Regions from separate parts of the Neobacillus niacini genome, predicted to be linked through region 1. Evidence: riboswitches for the same ligand, from Rfam matches in the RefSeq annotation. Region 1 holds a riboswitch; each other region holds the start of a gene.
The links. A riboswitch is a leader RNA that binds a small molecule or an ion and turns the genes downstream of it on or off. The one in region 1 is predicted to bind S-adenosylmethionine.
Positions count from the first base shown of each region.

Region 1 (4,575 bases):
AATCCAAATTAAGTAAAATAAGGGGTGTGACAAGATGACCATTATAATTCCGAATCAAGTAGTAGATAGTATGATTCAAGCAGGTGAAATGAAGGCGAAATTACCTGTGAAAGATTTGCTCATTAGGGGAGCACTAGGTGGTGCTTTACTTGGGTTTGGGACGACATTAGCTTTTACGGCAGAGGTCCAAACAGGAATAGGAATTATCGGGGCATTACTATTTCCGGCTGCATTTGTCATCATCATTCTCCTTGGCTTGGAATTAGTTACTGGTAGTTTCGCACTAATTCCAGTTGCAGTCATGGCGAAAAAAGCCTCAGTTACGCAAATGTTGAAAAATTGGTTTTGGGTCATCATTGGTCATTTGGCAGGAGCTGTTATTTATGCCATTCTATATATCATTGCTGTCACTCAGCTTGGGCAGGTCAACAATCATGCAGTAGCAGTAAAAATCATAGCAGTGGCAGAAACCAAAACACTAGGATACAAAAGTCTTGGTTCAGAAGGTTTGCTTGTCGTATTTGTAAAAGCGCTGCTTTGTAATTGGATGGTGACACTTGGTGCCGTAATGGCGTTGACAACAAAGTCTGTGATTGGAAAAATTGCTGCCATGTGGCTGCCGATAGTAATCTTCTTTGCGCAAGGTTTTGAACATGCCGTGGTTAATATGTTTGTTATCCCGGCTGGCATGATTCTGGGGGCAGAAGTCAATGTGGCTGATTGGTGGATTTGGAATCAAATCCCTGTGCTTATTGGCAATTTAATCAGCGGTGTTTTATTTACGGGATTGGCTCTCTATTATACACATGGGAAAGATGATTCTAAATCTCATCTGCAGCTGCCGAAAACCAATGTGGCAGTACCTAGTACGCAGCGTTAAGAAGGAGGGATGGTTATTATGGGGAAAGCGTATATTGTGGGAGCAGGTCCTGGTGACCCAGACTTAATAACACTTAAGGCCTTAAGATGTATCCAAAAGGCAGATGTGATACTATATGACAGGTTGGTTAATCCAGAAATATTAAAGGATGCAAAACGGGATTGCCATCTCATTTATTGTGGAAAACGACCAAATCATCATCCAATAAAGCAAGATACGATTAACCATCTTTTAGTTAAATACAGCAATCAGGGAAAAACGGTGGTCCGTCTAAAAGGCGGCGATCCTTTCGTATTTGGACGAGGAGCGGAGGAGGTTGAAGCCTTGGTGGCAAATGGGATTCAGGTTGAAGTGGTCCCGGGGATAACAGCAGGAGTAGCAGTCCCTGCGTATGCTGGAATCCCAATTACCCATCGGGAATTAGCCAGTTCTTTTGCTGTTGTAACAGGGCATAAGCCGAAAGGGAAACCAACGGATGTTAATTGGAAGGGCCTGGCAACAGCGGTTGACACGCTGGCGATTTATATGGGGATCACGAACCTTCCGTTTATTTGCGAGGAATTAATCACGCATGGAAAAAACGAAAGCACCCCAGTCGCGATTATTCAGCAAGGGACAACTAACCATCAGCGTACGGTTACAGGAACACTAGGTTCAATTGTTAGCGTGGTTGAAAAAGAAGGGATTCAAAATCCTGCAATAATCGTTGTTGGAGAAGTGGTTACCTTCCGTGATAAGATAAGTTTACTAGAACCGGAAGGGAAGGCAGAAAGTTATGCAACAATGGCTTAAAGAAGTCGCAAGGGGAAAAAGAGGGTCAAAAGACTTAGACTACCATCAAACTAAAGAAGTCGCTCAATCTCTTATTAGTGGCAAAGCAACAGACGCCCAAATTGCAGCCTATCTGATTGCACTCCGCTTGAAAACGGAATCGCCAGAGGAACTGCTCGCATTTGTACATGCCTATCAAGATGTTAGTACTAAACTAGAATCGCCAAACCAGTCACTTATTGATTTAGCCAGTCCGTATAATGGGAGAAACTCTTTCACAGGAAGTATACCAACTGCCATATTAATGGCTGAATACGGGATGCCCGTATTTTTACATGGAAGTGATTCACTGCCTCCAAAATATGGCACAACAATCATGGAAATCCTATCGGAACTAGGTTTGAATGTTACTCAAACACCGCTAGGACTGGCAAAAACAATCGAAGAAGCAGGAATTGCCTTCGCAAATACCGAAGAATATTGCGCTAGTTTAGGGAATCTGCGCAGAATTCGTAAGGAGCTCGGGGTAAGGACACTTTTTAATACAGTAGAAAAGTTATTGAACCTCGCGAATGCAGAATCACTAATGATGGGTGCTTATCATCGGACAGCGATCAACAAAATTGCGCCTATTTTTAAAGAGCTTTCCTTTAAAAATGTCTATGTCGTACAGGGAATGGAAGGCTCAGAGGATTTACCTGTTCACCGCAACAGCTTTATTTATAAAATAACAGACAATAAGATTGAATCTTCCATTGTAAAACCTGAGGAATATGGCCTATTGGTGAAAGAACCAGACAAAGATAGTAAACTATCTGCACAAGAACAGTCTGACATGAAACTGGCAATACTCAGCGGAGAACAATCTACAACATTACAGCCATTTTACAATCAAGTGCTCTTTAATACTGGCATTAGGTATTACCTATTTGGTGCTGTTAACAGTATTGGTGAAGGTATAGAGATCGCGAATCAACAACTAACAGAACAACGAGGTTTGAGTCAATTAGAAAAATGGAAAAAAGTAAGTCAGCCTGAAAATAGTATTTACTAACAAAAGCGTTCTGGACCGTATATGCGTCTAGAGCGTTTTTTGTTGGAAAAAAGTCGAAAATTTATTTTTCAAAATTTTTATTTTACTTATTTACACAAATCCTATGGGTATGGTAGGATTAATCTCAACAATTACCATAACTTATCAAGAGAGGCTGAGGGACTGGTCCAATGAAGCCCGGCAACCTGCTGTGTAAGGTGCTAATTCCAGCAAAGTGGTGTCCATTTTGGGAGATAAGGCGTTAAACAATCGTGAGATGCCTTTCCTTTTTGGGGAAGGTTTTTTTGATAAATAAAAGGAGGATTGTAGTAAATGAATACACCGGTTACGTATGAAAATTGGAACCAGATATCCGATCAATTTTCAATTGAGGATAAAACCAAAGGAGCAAAAGCGGTATTGGAGTATGCTTATAGCTCTTATCCGGAAGACCAGATCGTTTATGCATCCAGTTTTGGTGCAGAAGCAATTGTATTAATCGACCTTATCCAACAGGTTAAGCCAGATGCTCATATTGTTTTCTTAGATACTGGCTTACACTTTCCTGAAACCTATGAGGTAATTAACAAAATCGAAAGACGCTTCCCATCATTGAAAATTGAACGGAAGCTGCCAAAGCTAACCTTAGATGAACAGCGTGAACAATATGGATCAGCGCTGTGGAAAAGGGAGCCCAACCAATGCTGTAATATCCGTAAAGTTATACCATTAAGGGAAACACTGACAGCTAAACAAGCGTGGATTTCAGGGCTTCGGCGAGAGCAATCACCAACAAGAGCAAACACTCAATTTTTAAATAAAGATGTAAAGTTTCAGAACATTAAAATCTGTCCGCTCATTCACTGGACATGGGACGAAGTTTGGGCCTATATCAAGGAAAAAGATCTCCCTTATAATACCTTGCACGATCAAAATTACCCTAGTATCGGCTGTTTCCCTTGTACACAGCCTGTTAGTGCAGATGGTGATTCACGTGCAGGACGCTGGGTGGGAAGCGGAAAAACGGAGTGTGGCTTACACACTTCCTAGAAGGGGGCTTTTCGTTTGCTCACAATTATAGCAGTGACGATAGGATTATTTTTTGCAGTCAATATTGGTGCAAGTGGTGCGGCCGCTTCAATGGGTATTTCTTATGGAGCAGGAGTGGTTAAGAAAAAGCTGGCATTGTTACTATGCGGGATTGCCGTTTTCTTTGGCGCTTGGCTGGGAGGAGGCGAAGTGGTAAAAACAATTGGCAGCGGAATTGTACCAAACAGTACGTTTACTGTACCCGTCGCGCTAATCGTTTTAGCTTCAGCTGCACTTTCCTTATTCTTAGCAAATATATTCGGGATTCCACTTTCCACTAGTGAAGTAGCTGTAGGATCAGTGGTAGGGGCTGGTATCGTTTATCAATCCGTATTTGTAAGTAAGTTAGCATGGATTATGGTCTTTTGGCTCCTAACTCCTTTTGCGGCATTCTTAATTGCCATTCTTGCTGCAAATCTATTGAAAATTAAAACTCTGAAACGATGGATGGAAGCACCGAAAGCCATACCGATCCTTTCTGTTCTTGTAGTATGCATGGGGTTATTTGAAGCTTTCTCAGCAGGGATGAACAATGTCGCCAATGCGGTTGGACCGCTTGTCGGAGCAGATATCATGTCAACTAGCAGCGGTATTTTCTGGGGCGGGCTTTTTGTTGCCGCTGGTGCGATTCTTTTAGGACATCGTGTTTTAGAAACAAATGGAAAGAAAATTACCACGCTTCGGCTTGAAGAAGGCTGTGTCATTTCCGGAACAGGAGCAGCGATTGTGACTGCGGCCTCCGTTTTTGGCATTCCTGTACCGCTGACACAAATCACAACATCTTCAATTATCGGAATTGGTT
Region 1 covers NZ_CP183883.1:4,292,750-4,297,324, reverse strand. The annotation lists gene ACN6MT_RS21260 (formate/nitrite transporter family protein) at 35-880, shown strand; gene cobA (uroporphyrinogen-III C-methyltransferase) at 899-1,672, shown strand; gene ACN6MT_RS21250 (anthranilate phosphoribosyltransferase) at 1,656-2,705, shown strand; SAM riboswitch class I at 2,844-2,945, shown strand; gene ACN6MT_RS21245 (phosphoadenylyl-sulfate reductase) at 3,018-3,734, shown strand; gene ACN6MT_RS21240 (anion permease) at 3,750-4,575, shown strand, end outside.

Region 2 (4,575 bases), 1.0 Mb from region 1:
AGTTAACATAAATTATTGATGAATTTCTTCATTTTCGTATATTGGCACCCAGCCCTCTGTAGTAACAAAAATACGAATAGCGACTACTTTTCGATCTTCTTCTAGTGTAAAATAATGTCTTGTGTTTTCTGGAACTGAAATTAAATCTCCTGGATTAAGATGAACTTCGAAAAACTCACCGTCTTTTCCTTGGATTACAAACACTCCATGACCACTTACGATAAAACGAACTTCATCATCCGTATGGTGGTGCTCATTTTTGAAGTTTGTTAGCAAGGTATCTAAATTTGGAGTATTATCAGACAATGAAATGATATCCTGCGCTTTATATCCTCTTCTAGCAGAAATATCTGAGATTTCAGTTGAAAAAACATTTAGGATTTCATTTTTTTCTTCATCACTTAAAAGATACTTTTCAACAAGCGTAGCTGGAAGTTTTGTAATATCCCAATTTTCATAAATTACATCTTGTGTTGCTAGGAAACTTGCTACCTCTTCTTGATTTTGAATTTTGTCTTCTCTATTTTGAAATGTAATATATGCCATTATCTGATCAACTCTCCCCTATTAATTTATACAACTTTAAATAACTGGTATGGCTTATGTTCTAGTAAGCGTAATTGGTATTTAAATAAAAACTCAGAAGCCTCAAGAATTTTTTTTGCCTCAAATGCATCTCTTCCCCATACAGTGATACCATGATTACGGATTAATACAGCACCCGAATCTTCTTTAATATGCTCAGAAAATGCATGTGCAAGCGTTGGGATATGAGCATAGTTTTTAATAATTGGAATCGTCAGCACTGCGTCCTCTTCCCATTTGTTGAAAGCCTTAATCAGCTCCTGCCCCTTAAACGTCACCTCACCCTGATTACCATAAACCTCTGATATTACATTATTATCTATGGTGTGAACATGGAGACTACAGCCTGCTTTGGTTTTACGATAAATTTCGACGTGAAGCAGCGTTTCTGCAGAAGGCTTTAAGTGAGTTTCTTCAACTGCATACCCAAATTCATCTACTAACAAAAAGTCCTCTTCTGTACGTTTGCGTTTATCCTTACCACTCGCGGTAACCAGAAATTGCAGAGGATTATCACTTACCTTAATAGCAAGGTTGCCGCTTGTTCCCATAAACCAATCGCGCTCAGCTAGTTCATCCTTTATATCTGCTAATTCCAGCCATTTTTCTTTTAACATGATGTCCTCTTCACCTCAATCTGATCTTTAATTTCTTCTATACAATCATAAAAGGTAGTAAACCCTTTATAATTTAAACCCCATTCAGAACATTTTTTCTCCAGTAGATCTCTTGCCAGCACGAAATTTGCTTGTTTAGCCGCTTCAAGATCGGTTACGGAATCACCGATTACAATCTTATAGATATCTCCATCTTTATTTAGCTTACGGATAATACTAGGCTTGCAGCACCCGCATTCATTTTCACATAAAGAATCACAGGTATACGGCCATAGGATTTTTATATTTTCCCCTGAAAAATCGCTGTGGTTACAATAAATCCCTTCAAACGGACCGTATTTTTCAAGAATTGGATAAACAAAGAAATCAATTCCACCGCTGACAATATACAAAGGGATATTCTCTTTTCTTGCAAACTCCACAAATTCAGAAAACCCTTCTCGTATCCTGGCGTTTTCGATGGCAAACTTTGTAATTTCTTCTTTTTTGCTGCTTGGTAATTCTGCAAATAATTTACCTACACCTTCACTAATGGAAATCTCTTGTGATAAAATTTGGTCTTTAATTTGCTCCCAATTAGGTGGTGCAAATTTTTTCATGATTGCTATGATGTTATCACTCTCGGTAATTGTCCCATCAAAATCACAGTAGATAACAGGCTTCATCTATACTGACACCTCTTGATTTCCCCATAACTGCAATGCACTCTTAAGCTCTGGGTAAAGATGGGCACCTTCGGCTAGTGTTTTCCCCTGAAGATTTACTTCAATTGCTTGGCGGAATGCAAGTCCGCCGCCGCGGGCACCATTTGGATGACCATGAACGCCGCCTCCAGCGTTAATAACAGATTCAATCCCAAAGTCCCGAATCAAGAGTGGCACTAAACCTGGATGTATGCCTGCTGAAGGGACAGGAAACGACCGCTTTATAGTGTCCGCTTTGATTAATTCTTCTGCAATAGAAATAGCAGAGGATTTCTCTAATGCCACTGTTCCATATGGTGATGGAAATAGCGACAAATCAGCACCAGCAAGTCTAAGCAGCTTACCTAGTAATAAAGAATGAGAGAGGCCATACTGGGAAGATGATGTTAACGCCCCGCTTACAGCAGGATGAGCCATTAATGGCAATGCAATTTGATCATCCTCGCGTAACTCCTGCAGAACGTCCAATCCATAGGCAAAAACATTAAAAAGTAACAAGTCTGCACCAAGCTCTTTTGCTTTCCGTGCTTTGTCCTTCAATTGTGATGTTCTTCCTGTTAGATTTACCGCATACAAAGTGCGATGTCCGGTTTGTTCAAATACTTCCTGTAACACTTTTTTGCCTTCTGAAATTCTTTTTTCAAACGGAGTCAGCTCATTTTCAAAAAGAATTTCGTCATCCTTTACGAAATCAACACCACCAAGAGCCTGCTGCCTTAATTGCTCTGTTAGGAAACGAATATCCTTCCCAAGAACTCCTTTAAAGATGCTCATTAATAGGGGGCGGTTAAAAACCCCAAGTTTTTCTCGTAACCCTTCAATCCCAAATCTGGGTCCAGGAAATTTACTTTTTAATTCATTGTCAAACTGTAAATCTATTAATTTTATTTTTCCGTCTAATGAAAGTTTTCCAAAAACGGTAGTCAGAATAGCAGGAATATCATTAGAGAAATTAATCGTTGGATATGCTATACGGATTATCGACTGTTCCTCATTTATTCCCTCAGTCGATACTACTTTGCCCTTGTGCTTGCGTAATTGACTCTGTTCTAGTTCAGGTAAGTTCGTCCATGAACCGACAGTCAAACCTAAAGCAATTTCCTCAGCTTTTTTTTCTAGATTTTTTTCACCATGAACTAGGTAGGTAGCTATTAATTCAGTCAATTTTACTCTTCCTTTCTCAAAAAAACATAAAAAACCTCTTCCAAAAAAGAAGAGGTTAGCATCGCAAACTAACATCTTCTCATCTTTCAGCTTGTGCTGCAAGATTTAGCACCGTGCCTAACATAAATGTTAAGTCGGTTGCCGGGCTTCATAGGGCTTTTCCCTCCGCCTGCTCTCGATAAGAAAACGATCGTATTATTTATTGTTATCACGTTGATAAACTATATTTTGCATTATCCCAAGAATCACATTTTTTGTCAATCTATTTTTTGAATATTTCTAACTCACTAATTCTTCTAACCGCTTCACCTAAACGCTCCTCACTTGTGAGCAAACCAACCCGGACATAACCTTCGCCTAATTCACCAAATGCAATCCCAGGTGCCACAGCAATATGTGCTTGTTCCAGTAAGAGATCGGCAAATTCAGTTGATGTAAGTCCGTCAGGAACCTTTAACCAAGCAAAAAATGACCCCTTCGGCGCTGTCACATTCCAGCCGAGAGAACGAAGTCCGTCTATTAAGACATTTCTTCTGCGCTCATAGAGATGATTCAGTTCTCGAACACACTCCTGCGAACCGGTTAACGCTTCTCTTGCAGCTTCCTGAATGCCGCCAAATATGCTGCAATATAGGTGGTCTTGTAAAAGCTCAATGGCTGAAATAACACTGCTATTGCCTACAGCGAATCCGACACGCCACCCCGCCATATTGTAGGTTTTCGAAAGAGTATATATTTCAATCCCAACTTCTTTTGCTCCATCAATTTGTAAAAAGCTCAATGGCTTTACTCCATCAAACCCTATTGCCCCATATGCAAAATCGTGTACCACACAAATATCATTAAGGCTTGCAAGTTTGACCGTTTCCTCAAAAAATTCCTTCGTGGCTGCAGCTCCTGTTGGATTGTTCGGGTAATTAAGGAACATTAATTTAGCTCTTTCAATCGCCTCTGAAGATAAATCATTATAGTCAGGCAGGAAATTATTAGCTTCCCGTAACGGCATCATTACCATTTCTGCTTTTGCTAAAGCTACCCCAGATAAGTAATCTGGATAACCAGGATCAGGAACAAGCATTGTGTCACCTGGATCTAATAAGCATTGCGGAATTTCTACTAAACCAGCTTTACCTCCAAACAAAATGGCTACTTCCTTGTCAGCATCAATCGTAACGTCATATTCTCTTTTGTAAAAATCGGCGGCTGCCTGCTTTAAATAACGGTGTCCCTGAAAAGGGGAATACCTGTGATTTGCAGGATTAGCAGACGCTTCCTGCATTTTTTTCACGATATGATTTGGGGTAGCCTGATCGGGATTACCTTGTCCTAAATTGATTACATCATAGCCTGCTTCAATGTATTTTCCTACCTTTTTAACTAAAGAAGCAAAAAACTGTTTCGGAAGATTGTTTAAAATTTGAGATGTTGGAAATTGTTTCATCATATCACCTGCTTTAATTAGTACATTTTATTGTTGAATTCTAGTCACAAATGATATAACTTTT
Region 2 covers NZ_CP183883.1:5,289,392-5,293,966, forward strand. The annotation lists gene ACN6MT_RS25910 (1,2-dihydroxy-3-keto-5-methylthiopentene dioxygenase) at 13-546, opposite strand; gene ACN6MT_RS25915 (methylthioribulose 1-phosphate dehydratase) at 573-1,202, opposite strand; gene ACN6MT_RS25920 (2-hydroxy-3-keto-5-methylthiopentenyl-1-phosphate phosphatase) at 1,196-1,867, opposite strand; gene mtnW (2,3-diketo-5-methylthiopentyl-1-phosphate enolase) at 1,868-3,070, opposite strand; SAM riboswitch class I at 3,147-3,255, opposite strand; gene ACN6MT_RS25930 (pyridoxal phosphate-dependent aminotransferase) at 3,333-4,511, opposite strand.
Region 2: it holds a riboswitch for S-adenosylmethionine, as region 1 does, so the genes downstream of both, mtnW (2,3-diketo-5-methylthiopentyl-1-phosphate enolase) here and ACN6MT_RS21245 (phosphoadenylyl-sulfate reductase) in region 1, are expected to answer to the same signal.

Region 3 (4,575 bases), 2.1 Mb from region 1:
AAAGCCTGAGAGAAGTCATTTATGAGATCATCTGGATTCTCTAAGCCTACGGATAACCTGATGAGGCTGTTTTTAATTCCTCGTTTTTCCCTTTCCTCTTGCGACATCGCTGCATGTGACATTTTTGCCGGAAAGGATAGAATGGATTCGACCGCACCAAGACTAACGGCAAAAACAGGGATTTTTACATTGGTTAGAAAGACTTGAAGTGCTTTTTCATTCTGGAATTCAAACGATAAAACTGCACCTGGTCCAGCAGCCTGACTTTTTTGAAGCTCGTGCTGTGGATGATTTTCAAGGCCTGGGTAATAAACCTCTTCGATTAACGGGTGTTCCGCTAAAAATTCTGCTATTTTAATTGCTGATTTTTGTGACTGTTCGAGTCTGACATGCAGGGTTTTTATTCCTCTAAGCACGAGCCATGCATCCTGTGGCCCAAGTACGGCGCCGAAGGAGTTTTGTAAGGAATACAGCCTTTTACCTAATTCCTCATCCTTAACAACCGCTAGACCTGCAACCACATCGCTATGGCCGGATAAAAACTTAGTTGCACTATGAAGGACAACATCTGCTCCTAGTTCTAAAGGTCTTTGATATTCAGGGGTTAAGAAAGTATTATCTACATAAGTGATTGCGTTAATCTCTTTCGCAAAACTTGTAATTGCTTTGATATCCGTTACCTTCAATAAAGGATTAGACGGTGTTTCTACGTAAAATGCTTTGGTGTTAGGCTTGATTGCTGCTTTTACTTGATCAAGATCTGTCATGTCAACAAAGGTATGTTCAATTCCGAAGCGAGTCAGTACCTGAGTGACCATACGATAGGTACCGCCATACACATCATCGGTAATCACGATATGGTCACCAGATGATAAAAGAAGGAAGGCAGTTGAGATAGCAGCCATTCCTGACGAAAAAGCAAAGCCACGCGTTCCGCCCTCTAACTCTGCAATAACATCCTCAAGCGCTTCTCTCGTAGGATTTCCACTTCTAGCGTAATCGTATTTTCCGTAACGATCTAAATCAAATTGATGGAAGGTCGAAGCATGTTGAATGGGCACGCTAACGGCTCCCGTTGCCGGATCGACTTTATGCTGATTATGAAGGAGCTTGGTTTCAAAACTATAATTTTCTGAACTCATTATCTAATCACTCCTTCTTTTAATTTTGCTAATGCCTGTTCAAGATCTTGAACAATATCAGTTGGATCTTCCAGACCAACGGAGAACCTTAATAACCGGTTACAGACACCTGATTGAATTCGAATCTCTTCTGGAATATCTGCATGAGTCTGTGTTGCAGGATACGTGATAAAACTTTCCGTTCCGCCCAGGCTTTCGGCAAATGTGATAAGAGAAAGACTTTGAAGGAATGGATTTACCCAAGCTTCGTCTTGTAAGCGGAAGGAAACCATTCCTCCTTTTCCTGGATAAAGGACATCTGTTATACCATCATGATTAGAAAGGTATTCAACAATCGCCTTTGCATTGCTTTCATGTCTTTGCATTCTTAGTGATAAAGTTTTCATTCCGCGCATAACTAACCAAGAATCAAAAGGGCTAAGAACACCGCCGGCTCCATTATGATGGAAAGCCAATGCCTCACAAATTTCTTTACCCTTAGCAACAATTAGACCTGCAAGGACATCATTATGTCCGCCTAAGTATTTCGTCGCACTATGAATGACGATATCCGCGCCTAACAAAATTGGCTGTTGGAGAAGCGGGGTATAAAACGTATTATCAACAATCAGAACAATTCCGTGCTTTTTCGCAATTTTAGACACAGCACCTATGTCTGACTGCTGCATAAGTGGATTAGTTGGAGTCTCAAGAAAAATCGCCTTGGTTTGAGGGGTTATCCTTCTTTCAATTTCTTCTGGACTACAAGTATTAACATATTGGGTTTTCAAGCCCCATTTTTTAAATCCCTTTTCTAGTAAACGAAATGTTCCTCCGTACAAATCCTCACTCACAATCCATTCGTCCCCGGACTCGAAAAGAGAAAGAATCGTAAATATGGCTGCCATCCCTGAGCTGCAGGCAAAGCCTTGATCCGCACCTTCTAGGTCGGCAATCGCCTTTTCGAGAAGCTGGCGGGTAGGATTACCTGTACGTGAATAATCATACCCTGTGGATTGTCCAATTCCCTCGTGACGGTAGGCTGTTGAAAAATAAACAGGAGGATTTACGGTGCCTGTCACCGCATCACTTCTATTTCCAATTTGTGCTAACTTCGTATCAATCTTATATACCATTATCTTTATCCTCCTTTATATAAACAAAAAAAGCCTTCTATAAGAAGAAGACTTTTGGATGCACATTAGCATAGGTCATTCTTCTTATCTCACAAGTTAATAAATAACTTGATGGACTTAGCACCTTTTCAATGAAAAACAACATTGAAGGTTGCTGAGACTTCATAGGGCCATTCCCTCAGCCTCTCTTGATAAGAAAGTACAATATTTAGACTTTTTATAAAATTTACTACACTAAAGGAGAAGTGTCAATGCATTTTACAAATTAATATCAAACAATTATTAATGAAAGCGGTTAATCTTATTTTTTGTTTTTTTCCCATATTTTAAATTTAATATAGTTTATATATTCTTTGAAATCATCTTTATTAATTCCGTCTTCAATGGCTTTTTCTACTAAACTTTTCCACTCTTTATCAAGCAGCCAATCTCCACTGTTTTCTATCTGATTCTCTATTGAATCCATCCCAGTCAATAAATATTCAATAGAAATGTCTAAAGGTTTGGCAACCTTCATTAGAAAATGTATAGATGGATTTTTATTTAGGTTCCGTTCAATATAGCTTAAATAGGATTTTGATACATTAGCGAGGTCAGCTAATTCTGTAATTGAATATCCTTTTTGTTCTCTTAAGATCTTTATTCGTTCTCCAATCATAGGCTTCTCCTTATGACCAAATTTATAATTTTCTTTCCTTCTGGAAACTTGCAAAAAAAATGAGTAGAAAGACAATCTGCATATCATGGGGTTATTTAGAGTGTTTAGTAAAATAATGAGGCCCTGCAAATACACTTGAAAAGTATAAAGTGAATCCAATCATGGATTAACTTAAAAGGCTAGAGAGGAACAAACTATTTAAACATTAATCATATTATAAACTAAAAATTGTTCTCTTTAAAGAACTAAATTTTGATAAAAAAAATCATGGCTTTCTAAAATTTAAGAAGGAAATGTGTCAAATATTGAGGGAAAACAGGAAAAATTGGTATGTGTTTTGGATTTGTTTTTTCGACCCACAGTGCTATAATGTTCTTAATATCGAATTGGTTATTTGTGTAAAACGGGGACTCTTATAAATTGGGATTAAGTAACGATTAGTGCTAAAAAGTGTTTCACAGTATATGGAGGTGCAAGGATGAGAGTTCTCTTAACAGGTGGTTACAGAAGATTATGAATAAAAGGAGTTTGATACTATATTTTTCAGTATTAATGTCGGTAACAGCTATTCTTTTCTTATATAACAATGAAGTCAATAACAAATATGAACAGGAAGACAAAGTAGTAGCAAGGGCAGTTAATGTTCAGACCGAATATGTGAATGTGGATGAATTTGGTGCTAATGGAGAGGATTCGAAAGATGATTCCCAATCCATACAGGCAGCAATAGATTATAGTTATGATTCAAAAATTGGAAAAGTTAAGCTACTTGGAAATAAAAAATATATTTTGAAGCAGGGACTGGTATTAAAAGCGGGAGTTGAACTAGAATTTGGTCAAAATACGAGGTTAAGAATAGATGGGAATTTCCGAGCAATCGATGTGAAAAAGAATGCATCAATCTTAAATGGTGTTCTTGAAATTGTTAATCCTAACTTTAGTTCAGATGCCATTTACATCGACGGTGATCAGAAAATTTGGTCATGGGATAGAACGCAAATAAAAAATGTAACAATCGTAAACGCTGCCGGTTCAAATAAAGGTACAGGTATCCATCTTTATGCCGGTGAGTCAGGTCATTTCATTTCTTTTATTAACTTTATCGATATACGAATTGCTGGATTTCATACTGGTGTTAAATTAGAAGCTGTTAAACCAAAGGATAAAGATAAATATAGTTTTATTAATGGCAACCGATTTATAAATCTAACATTAGATGACTGTATAAGAGGAATTGATATTATTAGTTCCATTACGATTCCAAATGAAAGTTCTGGTAATGAATTTAGTGGTCTTCAAATTCAGGTGTCTAAACATACGAAAGAAGTAATAACAGTTAACGGTTCTGATAATAAATTTGAAGGTATGATATGGGACGTTCATCTTTTAAAGGACAATAAATCAATAATAGAATTTTCGAAGGATTCTATGAGGAATAGTTTATTTTCTAATATAGGATCAGCCTATATTAGAGATAAAGGGAAAAATAATTATTATTCTTCACCGGAAGAAGAGGCGAAGAATAATAGATAAAAGGCACAGCATTTTTGTTTATAGATAATTTATTTTCTTTGGAGGTTATTATGGACGAAAGAATCAATTTAAAATTATTTTTGCACATTATCCGAAAGAGAATACTTACCATCATTATTACAGTCCT
Region 3 covers NZ_CP183883.1:2,184,139-2,188,713, forward strand. The annotation lists gene metC (cystathionine beta-lyase) at 1-1,142, opposite strand, end outside; gene ACN6MT_RS10305 (methionine biosynthesis PLP-dependent protein) at 1,142-2,257, opposite strand; SAM riboswitch class I at 2,339-2,455, opposite strand; gene ACN6MT_RS10310 (helix-turn-helix domain-containing protein) at 2,559-2,915, opposite strand; gene ACN6MT_RS10315 (hypothetical protein) at 3,429-4,448, shown strand; gene ACN6MT_RS10320 (YveK family protein) at 4,499-4,575, shown strand, end outside.
Region 3: it holds a riboswitch for S-adenosylmethionine, as region 1 does, so the genes downstream of both, ACN6MT_RS10305 (methionine biosynthesis PLP-dependent protein) here and ACN6MT_RS21245 (phosphoadenylyl-sulfate reductase) in region 1, are expected to answer to the same signal.

Region 4 (4,575 bases), 1.5 Mb from region 1:
TTCCAAGTATAAAACGAATGATTACTAATTGCCAATAATCGGTGACAATTGCTCCAGGAAGATAGATGATTCCAGATACAAAAAGCAGAATCACAAGAATCTTAATATATCCGTGTTTATCTGCAATTTTGCCCCAATTTCTTGACATTAGCAAATTACCTAACCCAGCGGCTGAAAAAGCTATACCTGAGTAAAAGGCTATATTTGTGTGCCCGTGGAGTTCTGTAACAAATAAAGATAAAATGGGCTGAATGCTAAAATGGGCAATCTGAACTAATGCAGAAATGAGTAAAACAGTTAATAATACTGGATTTCTAATTATATGTAATATTACTTCCTTGCTGCTATAATGTGATTTTGCACCCTTTTTCGGTTCAATTTTGTACTCCTTTGTTGCAAAAACCAGCAGACCCGAAACAAAAATAGCAATAGAAGTCCACTTAAAAGTCAAGGAGTATCCGAGTGAATCTGCTAATACGCCGCCAAGCATTGGCCCGAGAAGGGATCCTGTGATACTGCCTGTTTGTAATGTACCAAGTACCCTTCCTGCTATTTCCTTTGGGGTTTGGGTAGAAATAAAAGCTTGTGACATTGGAATAAAACCTGTAAAAAACCCCATCAACAGCCTTAAAAGGAAAAGCTGCCAAACGGTTTGCACATAGCCCATTAGAAATATCGAAAACGCCATTCCGATGCCTGAAATTATCAGAACTTTTTTTCTGCCGAAACGGTCGCCAATTTTCCCCCATATGGGAGAAAAAATAAAGGCGGATACAAATGTAACGGCAAAGGTTATTCCTGACCAGTGTTGAACGTATTTTTCAGAAAAGTCTCCGAAGGTCTCTATGTACAACGAAATAAAGGGCAGAACCATCGTCATACTGCCGGCAACAAAGAAGTTTGCGAACCACATGATTACAATATTCCGTTTGGCCATTTCTGAATTAGTCATGTCCGTCCACTTCTTTCTGAAAAATATTTCGCTTTCCTAAATATAATAATAGCGAATTTTTAAAATAATGACAGTAATATGGCCTGTTGTGTAACATCTATTACATGCAAAAGTAATATGGTATGGCTACAAACTAATTATTCTATTAAAAATATTTAGATAATACTATTGACAAATTGTTAATAGGAGATTAAATTTAGTTTAATACTTTAAACAAGTAAAATAATACGTTCTCTTATCAAGAGTGGCAGAGGGACTGGCCCGATGACGCCCAGCAACCGTTCCGTTGGAATTGGTGCTAAATCCTGCAGAACAAGTAATTGTTTTGAGAGATAAGAGAGGAGTAGTCCTTCTTTTTGTGATGAAACCTCTCTTTTCTGGAGAGGTTTTTTGTTTTATTACAGAAACCCTCCTAGGAGCAACGTTGGTAGGAATGCACGTAAAACAAAAAAGGGGAGCTTTTAACATGAAAAAGAATTTATTTAAGAGCACGTTTGTATCTGCGATTGCAGCCACACTATTGCTTACAGGCTGTGCTTCTGGGGGAGAAACAAAGCAGGCGACCGGAAATACAAAAATTGAGGGAGTTCCAGAAGTTTTCTCAAATGGTGAGCAGCCAAAAATTAAGGTAATTCGAAAAATCGGCGGGGACGATCATACAGCTCAATTCTTAGCTGGTGCTAAACAAGAGGGTGAAGCGCTTGGTTTCAAAGTAGATGTGTTTACTGCCAATGGAGATACAGCAAAATTTCATGACGCCATTAATCAAGCGTTAAATCAAAACTATGATGGATTTATTATTTCTCATGGTGATGATGATGCTACGATCAATGATGTTAAAAAAATCGTGGAAGCTGGAAAAAGTGTTGTGGCATTTGACTCTAATGCAAACCTAACAACGGTGGATGGAGTTACGCTAACATCACAGGATGATGAAGCACTTGCGACGCTGGCACTTGATCAATTAGTGAAAGAAACAAATGGTGAAGCGAATATTGCATATTTATGGGTGGATGGATTCCCGCCAATGGTTCGTAGAAATAAAGTTTACCAGGATGTATTGGAAAAGAACCCAGGAATCAAGGAAGTGGAGCGGTTTGGTGTGGCTTCTGCTGACACAAGCACTCAAACACAAAATGCAGTTGCGGCTATGTTGAACAAATATCCAAAAGGTAAACTGGATGCCATTTTTGCAACATGGGACGCTTTTGCGATCGGTGCTGCGCGTGCACTTAAAGAAGCTGGAAGAGAAGAAGTTAAGTTATATGGAATTGATGTCTCAAATGCGGATTTACAAGAAATCCAAAGAGATGGCAGTGCTTGGAAATATACAGCAGCGGTTGATCCAAAGTTAATCGGAGCTGTTAACATGAGATTATTAGCGAAGAAACTTGCAGGAGAAGAAACTCCACAAACGTTCGATCTTGAAGCATCATTAATCTCACAAGAAGATCTTCAAAAATCAAAAGAACCTGTTAATATGGTAAACCTGGCTGATATTATTCCGGGCTGGGGTCAATCTGCTGCCTTTGAAGAGGAATGGATGAAGAAGTTAAAAGAACATTATAAAAAATAACCTATTATGACGCCTGCCTATACGGTTGGCGTCTATTTTATTGATAAACAGAAAGTTTTTGATTAAACTTAGGAAATCATATTAAGAAAGAGTAATAGTGGTGAAGGATTGATGGAAAATGAAAAAACACGTACATATGAAATAATGGAAGTTTGTTTGCTTGCGGGGAAAATTATGCTCCAAAGCGGAGGGGAAACCTATCGAGTTGAGGATACGATGATGAGAATGGCCGCTGCTTTTGGAATTGAGAATTCGCACAGTTATGTAACACCGACAGGAATTATTTTTTCTGCAGAAGGTGCCGAGCCGACCAAAACGAAGTTGATTCGAATATTAACAAGATCAACTGACTTGAAAAAGGTGGCCATGGTAAATAGTATTTCACGGAGGATTAGTAGTGGAGAATTAGATCTAGAATCAGCTCTAACACTTCTAAAAGAGCTTGATTCATTAAATGTGACCTTTCCATTTATGGTTCAGGTTGCGGCAGCCTCGATTGCAAGCGGCTGTTTTATGATTATGTTTAGGGGTGAGTGGATCGATTTTATCCCAGCCATGTTAACTGGAGGAGTAGGGTATTTCGGTTTTTTATACTTTCACCGATATATACCAATAAAATTTTTCTCTGAATTTTTGGCCTCATTCATCATTGGCTTACTGTCGTTTTTTCTTGTGAAAATAGGGGCAGGACAGCAGTTAGATAAAATTATTATCGGGTCCGTCATGACGTTAGTTCCAGGACTTTTAGTCACGAATGCTGTAAGAGATTTAATGGCTGGGCATTTAGTGTCGGGATTATCTAAAGGTGCAGAAGCATTCTTAACTGCTTTTGCTATTGGATCAGGAATTGCGGTAGTATTATCTTTTTTGTAAATGGAGGCTTAATGTGGACATCATTGGACAATTAGTCACAAGCTTTATTGCCACAGCCGCTTTTGGCGTAATTTTTAATGCACCGAAGGAGACGTTAGTAAAATGCGGATTTGTTGGAATGGGTGGATGGATTATCTATTATATAGCGGAAAAGTATTCAGGTGATTCCGTTTTAGCTACACTTGGAGCCACTCTTTTTGTTGGGATTGTTAGTCAAGAGTTAGCTAAATTTTATAAAACGCCTGTTATAATTTTTAGTGTTGCAGGAATCATTCCTTTGGTTCCTGGCGGTTTGGCGTATGATACAATGAGGAATTTTGTCGAGGACGATTACTATCAAGCTTTGGCTTTAGGTGCAAAGGTAACGTTACTCTCAGGTTCAATCGCTTTTGGTCTTGTTTTTTCAGAAGTTATCAATCAGATAGTTCGTAGAATAAAAAGAGCAAATCTCTAAAAACACATAATTTTGATTAAAGCAGAGGGCAGCCTTTGCTTTTTTCGTTGTTGCCTAGAAGATTGTACCTTGTTGCCAGTGCTTAGGTGAAAGTTGGATTAGATTGCATATCCTTCCATATAAAGATGCAAACTAACCTATCTTATTCCATAATAGGTGGGTTCTCTTTATGCTTTTTTTTCGAAACTATCGTAATAAACAGAAACAGCAAAGTTCATTCAAAATGCAGAACAATGACCTCACCGAAAAAGTGATAAGTCCACTCTTATTCGAAAATATTGCAGAAATACAGAAGAGTTTTAGCGAGACTCCCGATTTAGTTGTAAAGAACTTTACCATAAAACAAACAAAGTGCTCAGCGGCTCTTGTTTATTTAAGCGGTCTCACCGATACAAAGACGGTTAATAATCATGTCTTGAGCCCGTTGTTATTCGAAGCGAATAAGGAGGAGGAAGACTTTGAAGTACAGGTATCGCTGGGGTTAGTAAAAGAGAAGAGTACTTGGCAGGAAATAGAAAATGCAATTTTACAAGGAAATAGTGTCTTATTTATTGATCAGCGGAATATAGCATTCATTTTTGATACACAGGGATGGCCGCAAAGAGGAATTGAGGATACGAACATTGAGTCTTCCTTAAGAGGTGAACATGTAGGGTTCACAGAAACAGGAATTAACAATATCGCGATGATTCGCAGGCATATTCCAAACCGAGAATTGAA
Region 4 covers NZ_CP183883.1:5,833,942-5,838,516, reverse strand. The annotation lists gene ACN6MT_RS28660 (MFS transporter) at 1-952, opposite strand, end outside; SAM riboswitch class I at 1,185-1,291, shown strand; gene ACN6MT_RS28655 (sugar ABC transporter substrate-binding protein) at 1,419-2,528, shown strand; gene ACN6MT_RS28650 (threonine/serine exporter family protein) at 2,640-3,401, shown strand; gene ACN6MT_RS28645 (threonine/serine exporter family protein) at 3,415-3,855, shown strand; gene ACN6MT_RS28640 (spore germination protein) at 4,025-4,575, shown strand, end outside.
Region 4: it holds a riboswitch for S-adenosylmethionine, as region 1 does, so the genes downstream of both, ACN6MT_RS28655 (sugar ABC transporter substrate-binding protein) here and ACN6MT_RS21245 (phosphoadenylyl-sulfate reductase) in region 1, are expected to answer to the same signal.